Regions from separate parts of the Vreelandella venusta genome, predicted to be linked through region 2. Evidence: predicted binding sites of a transcription regulator. Region 2 holds the regulator's gene; each other region holds the start of a gene.
What was found. The regulator PhoB, encoded in region 2, activates phosphate uptake and scavenging genes when phosphate is short. The targets are predictions, from matches to a motif close to TGTCATANNNNTGTCANA.
Positions count from the first base shown of each region.

Region 1 (2,267 bases), 920 kb from region 2:
CTGAAAAGTAGCGTAAATAGCCACTCTGCATAGTAAAAAATGTGCCCGTAGCGTTCGGAGTAACTCGCTACGCTGTCCAGCAAGATAACCGTCACGCTGATTAAAATGGCGATAATCAGCGCAATATCAAACCCTTTGGCTCCCGGCGTATCAGACTCGAAGATAATATGGAAAAGCCGTGTGCGCAGTCCTTCTGCACCGGGAGTTAATTGAAAACTCATCGCGACATCCTGAAGTGGGCTGAATGTTTCTAGCGTAGCGTGGTTTGATAGGCGAAGCGATGCGCCAGGGTTAGCGCAGCAGTGCCATAAGCGGACGTTGGATAGCCATTGTCCGTTAGTGACTTGGTCAGCACCTGAGCGTGGCGGTGGGAGCTTTCATCCAACTGCGGATGAGTCGCCAGTGTGGCTAACGCCTGCTGTGCAATGGTTAAGTGTTCTGCAAGGCCACTATCGTGGTAAGCGTCCAGCGCCACTGTGGCTCTGTGTAGCCACTCAGCCGGTGCGTCAGCTTCAGGTAGCGCCCACTGCTGCACGCCTAACGCATTGCCGCGAGCAGCTTTGCTGGTATCCGAAGGTCGCAGCGGTACGCTTTCCGTGAGCGTTAATGCTAGCCCCCAAAGCGCTTCTGGCTCACCCGCTTTTAGTTCTAGTTCGACCTCGCAAATAGCCGCTTGAGCACCACCGCTGACAATCTCTCCTTCGTCCAACACGAGCTCGATATGGCTGCCCTGCCAGTCGATTTGCCAGCTGCGCCGGGTAAAGTCAGTGCGCAGCGCAGGTCGTAGCGCGGAAATAGCGGTGCCTAGTGAGTCTTTGAAGGGCGGAAGGGCAGCTAAGCCATGCTGGTCAAGCTGTGGGTTAGGAACTTGCCACTCCCACTCTTGCCGGGTAGAAAGGCCGCCGCCACCATGACCGGCAGTTTTCACCGTTTGTAGCACCCGATCATCAACTTGGCGTAAACGCACGGCAATCCGTGCATTGGCCATATCGCCCGCAGGGGTATCGAAATAGGTGTTCGACAGATGTTGCCGTTGGGGTGTTTCGGCTAGTGCTGTGTGGCTCAGCAGCGTGTTTAGTTGAGCTGGCGCAAGGGCAAGCTTAAGCTCTATTTCGGTGGGCGCTGAAATAGAGTTAGAAGTAGATGTTGAATTTTCCATGACATTAGCCACCTTTGTATTGTGACATTTCAATTAATTTTTCATGACATTGTGAACTTTTCATGACGGCGGCGAGCGCACTCTTTATACTGGCGCCGCCATTTCCAGGCTCCCCGAAAACAGGCTAAAGGCTATATGGTTACCTCCAACCCTTTTTCCGCGATGTTTGGCCGCTCGCCATTCCAGCCGCTGCTGGCCCACATCGTCAAGGCCAATGAATGTGCCGACCAACTGTTGCCGTTCTTCGAAGCATCGCTTGCCGGTGATTGGGATACCGCAGCTGTACTGCGTGAAAACGTTACTCGCTTAGAGCATGACGCCGACACGTTGAAAACAGAGCTACGGCTTAACCTGCCCAACACGATGTTTCTTCCCGTCTCGCGGTCCGATTTGCTCGACCTTATCAGCGTGCAAGATAAGATCGCCAACAAGGTGCGCGACATTACCGGCATTATGCTGGGACGTAAAATGCGTGTACCCAATGAGCTGGCCGACCCCATGCGCGATTATATGCGTACCAGCGTGGCGTGTGTGGCTCAGGCTCGCCAAGCGCTTGAAGAGCTGAAAGAGCTGCTTGAGTCCGGTTTTGGACGCAATGTTTCCGATGTTATGCAGAATATGATCCGTGAGCTGCACACCCTTGAGCACCAAGCCGACAGCCAGCAGATCGCGATACGTCGCCAGCTGTTTGAGCTTGAAAGCCAGCTTCCTCCTGTTGATGTGATTTTCCTTTACAAAATCATTGAGTGGGTCGGTGAAGTTTCTGATCGCGCTGAACGCGTGGGCAGCCGCCTACAGATTTTGACCGCACGCTAAGGGATTCCTATGCAGATTATTGCCCAGCACGGTGAAATTTTTATCATTCTGGCCTGTTTGTTTGGCTTTTTTATGGCTTGGGGCGTTGGTGCGAACGATGTTGCCAATGCGATGGGAACCTCGGTGGGGTCAAAAGCGATCACCATCAAGCAAGCCATTATTATTGCGGTTGTCTTTGAGTTTTTAGGTGCTTGGCTGGCGGGTGGTGAAGTGACTAACACCATTCGTAAAGGCATTATTGACCCAGAATTGCTCCAGGAAGATCCACAGTTACTAGTGTACGGTATGTTAT
Region 1 is NZ_CP065135.1:818,459-820,725, forward strand. Features, by position in the region: gene IR195_RS03920 (ion transporter) at 1-221, opposite strand, end outside; gene IR195_RS03925 (CYTH domain-containing protein) at 251-1,159, opposite strand; gene IR195_RS03930 (TIGR00153 family protein) at 1,295-1,975, shown strand; gene IR195_RS03935 (inorganic phosphate transporter) at 1,985-2,267, shown strand, end outside.
Region 1: a site for PhoB is predicted at 1,191-1,208, ahead of IR195_RS03925 (CYTH domain-containing protein). Genes of this name have one in related genera too.

Region 2 (2,267 bases):
GCTGCCGATCAGACGGGCATCGCTCTCAAGCACGACTTGAACACTATGCTGTTGATTAGAGAGCGCCAACGCATCGCGACGAATGGCGTCGAGCATTGGCCCTAACGCCAACGCATGATGATCTTCGCCACCTTGTTCAATTTCTAACCGAGAGAGCAGTAGCAGGTCATTGACTAAGTTTTGCATACGTTTCGTCTGCTCTTCCATCTGAGCAATACCTCGGCCCAAACGTGGTGGAAGCTGCTCTTTTAAGTCGCTGTAGGTTTCTAAATAACCCGTCAGCACCGTTAGCGGTGTGCGTAGCTCATGGGAAACATTGGCGACAAAGTCACGACGCATCTGCTCTAAACGATGCAAGCGAGTAATATCTCGCGCCATTACCAAGCGCTCATCATCACCATAGAGAGTAATTTGATATTGAAGGATATGCCGTTCATCAATGGGCGACGTTAAGGTCAGTGGTTCACCGTATTTACGCGCATTAAAGTAGCTGATAAATCGTGGATCACGAATTAGATTGGTAATGTGTTGGCCACGGTCGTGGGCTGTTTGTAGGCCCAGCATTTCTGTCGCGGCGCTGTTCCACCACTCCAGGTCGCCATGTCGATCTAGCATAACGACACTGTCACGCATCGCTTCGGATGATTCTTGAATACGTGCAAGGGTGGCACGCAAGCGGTTTTGGGTAATCCGCTGGCTCTTTTGGTAGCGATACAAGCGATCAAAAAGCTCGCCCCACATGCCGCTCGCAGCAGGGGGTTCATCATGAGGATGAAGCGTTAACCACTCAAAGAGCGCGCGCAGTTGGCGCAGTTGATACACCAGACAAACAGCAAGCCCCGCAGCGACTCCAAAACCAGGCGTACCCAGCAACCACCCTAAGCAAGCGCCCAAAGCGGCAAGCCACACAATTCGCCATAGTTCTCGGCTCCACAGGCGCACCGTTACACCCGCGCAGAAAAACGGTACCCAGTGCCTCTCACCGTTTGAATGAGACTCTGGTGAGCTTCTCCTAAGGCCTTACGTAGACGTCGGATGTGAACATCTACCGTGCGTTCTTCAACGTATACGTTACCACCCCAAACTTGATCGAGCAGTTGGCTACGCGTATAGGCACGCTCTTGGTGCGTCATGAAAAACTGCAGCAGACGATACTCCGTCGGCCCCATTTCTAACGCCTTACCGTACGCACTCACACGATGGCTCACTGGATCTAATAGCAAACCATTAATTTCGATAGGGTCTTCGACACCTCGGGGGGTAGTGCGTCGTAATACTGCTTTTAAACGGGCCACCAGTTCACGAGGAGAGAAAGGCTTGGTGATATAATCATCCGCACCAGCCTCAAGCCCTTGAATTTTATTATCTTCTTCGCCTTTAGCGGTCAGCATGATAATAGGCACCTCGGCGGTGGCTTCTTCACGCTTTAAGCGTCTTGCAAGCTCAATACCACTGGTGCCCGGCATCATCCAATCCAACAGAAGCAGATCTGGCTGGTGGTCAACCATCATGGCGTGGGCATCCTGGGCGTTATCCGCTTCAAGAACGCGATAGTCAGCCATTTCCAGCGCCACTGCGATCATCTCGCGAATAGGCGCCTCATCATCGACAATCAAAACGGTCTTGGCGGTCATTCCAGGGCCTCACGGTGTTCAATGAAAACTAATGTAAAAAAATAGTTCAAAAAAATTCAAAGACATGTCAGTGACAATAACACCATGACTTAATGACAATTTTATGACATAGAGGATATTTAGCCAGTTATTGGCCACCAACTTAGTGCAATACCTGCAAAAATTAACAACCCAGACCAATGGTTATTAAGAAACGCCTGGAAGCAACGGTCGCGCTCACGGCCAGCGATTAATCGTTGTTGATGGACAAACGTGGCGGCCATAGCAGCTAACCCAAGCCAGAAAAAGCCACCTAAACCAACGAGCCATCCTGCCCAGGCAAGTAGTCCAAGTGTCGCCACTTGCAGCACACCAATGATCAGACGATCAGCGCTACCAAACAGCACCGCGGTAGATTTGATGCCTATTTTTAGATCATCGTCGCGGTCGACCATGGCGTATTGAGTATCGTAGGCAACGGTCCACAGCACATTAGCGCTAAACAATAGCCATGCTTCAAACGGTACATGGCCCAATATCGCACCGAATGCCATGGGGATCGCCCAAGAGAACGCAGCCCCTAACACTACCTGAGGTAAATGGGTGTAGCGCTTCATAAACGGGTAAATGAACGCTAAGACAACACCCCCTATC
Region 2 is NZ_CP065135.1:4,335,647-4,337,913, forward strand. Features, by position in the region: gene phoR (phosphate regulon sensor histidine kinase PhoR) at 1-942, opposite strand, end outside; gene phoB (phosphate regulon transcriptional regulator PhoB) at 945-1,634, opposite strand; gene ubiA (4-hydroxybenzoate octaprenyltransferase) at 1,754-2,267, opposite strand, start outside.

Region 3 (2,267 bases), 440 kb from region 2:
TTTGCCACAACCTGAAGGCCCTAAAAAACATACAAATTCGCCTTCCTGAATCTGTAGCGCAATGTTGTCCAGCGCGGTAAAGCTACCGAAGCGCTTGGTGACACCATCTATGCTTAGGTGCGCGGAAGGTGAGAGGGTTTTCGCCGCCGAGTGAGCTGTCAGCGGCGATGTCAGTGTGGTCTGCATAACATCTCCAAGCCCCAGCCTTGGCCGGGGCAGCTGTTCGTGCTTACTGTTCGGTTTTGCCGTCGAAGCGGCGCTGCCACTCTGCTAGCACACGTTCGCGGTTAACCGCGGCCCACTGGAAGTCGGCATCAATCATGCGATCGCCAATGTCAGCGGGATAGTTTTCAATCGGCTGTGCCACACCGGGGTAAGCCACCACGGCGTAACCTTCGTTATAGAGCTCGTTAGCCTCGCGGGAAACGGCCCAATCCATTAGCGTTTGTGCAGCTTCTTGTTTGGCGGTACCCGCAACGATGGCGGCAGCTTCCATATCCCAGCCAAGCCCCTCTTGCGGGAAGATCACTTCAATCGGTGCGCCTTGGGATTTTAACCGTGCGCCGCGGAAGGCAAACGATACGCCAACTACCGCCTCACCGGTGGCCGCTAGGCTACAAGGAGCAGAGCCAGAGTGGGTGTAACGGGAAATATTGTTATGCAGGCGGTCCATGTAATCCCAGCCCTGATCTTCGCCCCATAGCTGCAACCAGCTGGCTACATCCAGATAACCGGTACCGGAAGAGTTGGGGTTAGGCATGATCACATGCCCCTCAAACTCAGGCTGGGTCAGGTCTTCCCAGGAAGTCGGCATCGGCACGCCCTGACGCTCGCCTTCAATGGTGTTGTAGCAAATGGCCGCGACCCAGGCATCCATGCCTACCCACGCAGGGTCTTCACCATCCCGGTAAGCGGCATCAATAAATTTTGGATCAAGATTTTCAACGCCAGCGGGCGCATAGCGTTCCAACATGCCCTCCTCTTCAAGTACCAACAGACTGGTGGCAGCTAAGCCCCAGACGACGTCTGCCTGAGGATTATCTTTCTCCGCCAGCAAGCGCGCAGTAATCACCCCCGTAGAGTCTCGCACCCAGTTAATGGTGATCTCGGGATGGGCGGCATTGAAGCGTTCGGCATATTTTTGCAGGTCATCTGACTCAACGGCGGTGTACACCGTTAGCTCAGTGGCGCTAGCCGCAGTAGTGAAGGCAACAGCAGCCGTTGCAAGCAGAGCAGCTGCAGTCTGAGTCGGTTGGAACAAACAGCGAAGTTTTGACATGGTAGGCTCCCAGCGTTTTGGTATAGACCAGGAGTTTGCCGTCGTTAAATGACAGTGCGATGACGCTTGTTTGACCAATTCTTTAAGTTGTTATGTACGCGTATGGATGGGAACTCGTGAGCGCCCTTGTCTTTGCTAGGCTACTGCTGACCCGACAGCTCAACACGGATGCATAACGAATCGTGCAACCAGTGCTCTTCGTCATATTCGATGGGGCGCTGTTGGTCATCAAAAATGGCACGGCAAATGTTGAGCCCTGCCGCGCCTGGGGTAACGAGTAATTCTTCTGCATCTAATGGCGACAGCGCTTCGGACACCATGCGGATCGAGCGATTGGCCAAGTGATGTCCCCATCGCCCTCTTAACAACCCCCAGAGTGATTGCCCGCTGTAGATGTCTAGCAGCTCTGGCGCACGCTCTGGCACCACCCAAAGCGACTCCACCAGCACAGCGCGATCATCCACGTAGCGACGACGGCGAATATGATGAAACGGCTGATCATCGGGCAGCCCCAAGGCACGGGCAGCCGTCAGATGTGAGCGGGTTTCCAGCTTTAGAACCGCCGTGCGTGGTTGCCTTCCCTGAGCGCTCACGTAATCATTAAAGCCTGCATCCCGGGTGGGGTCATACACCAGCCGGGCGGGTGAAATGAACCAACCACGCCGATTGCTGCGATGGATGAGCCCTTCCCCCTCCAGTTGCGCTAAGGCTTGGCGCAGCGTCACCCGAGTCGTAGAGAAGCGCTCAGCCAAGGCGCGCTCAGCGGGCAACCTACCTTCCCACTGCGTGGCATGCTGGGTAATTAAATAACGAAGCTGTTCCGTTAACTGTAAGTAGTAGGCATCAGGCATGCGCCGATTTTCCTGACAAATCATTGACCGATGAAGCGCCTGTCGACGCTGCCATCCGCCAGTCTAAGCGCTGCCACCCTTCTACACTAGCCACCTCCGCCAGCACGGGATCAGGATTAACGGCCACGGGGCAATCG
Region 3 is NZ_CP065135.1:3,891,930-3,894,196, forward strand. Features, by position in the region: gene IR195_RS18080 (putative 2-aminoethylphosphonate ABC transporter ATP-binding protein) at 1-186, opposite strand, end outside; gene IR195_RS18085 (putative 2-aminoethylphosphonate ABC transporter substrate-binding protein) at 230-1,279, opposite strand; gene IR195_RS18090 (UTRA domain-containing protein) at 1,420-2,130, opposite strand; gene IR195_RS18095 (HAD family hydrolase) at 2,123-2,267, opposite strand, start outside.
Region 3: a site for PhoB is predicted at 1,327-1,344, ahead of IR195_RS18085 (putative 2-aminoethylphosphonate ABC transporter substrate-binding protein). Genes of this name have one in related genera too.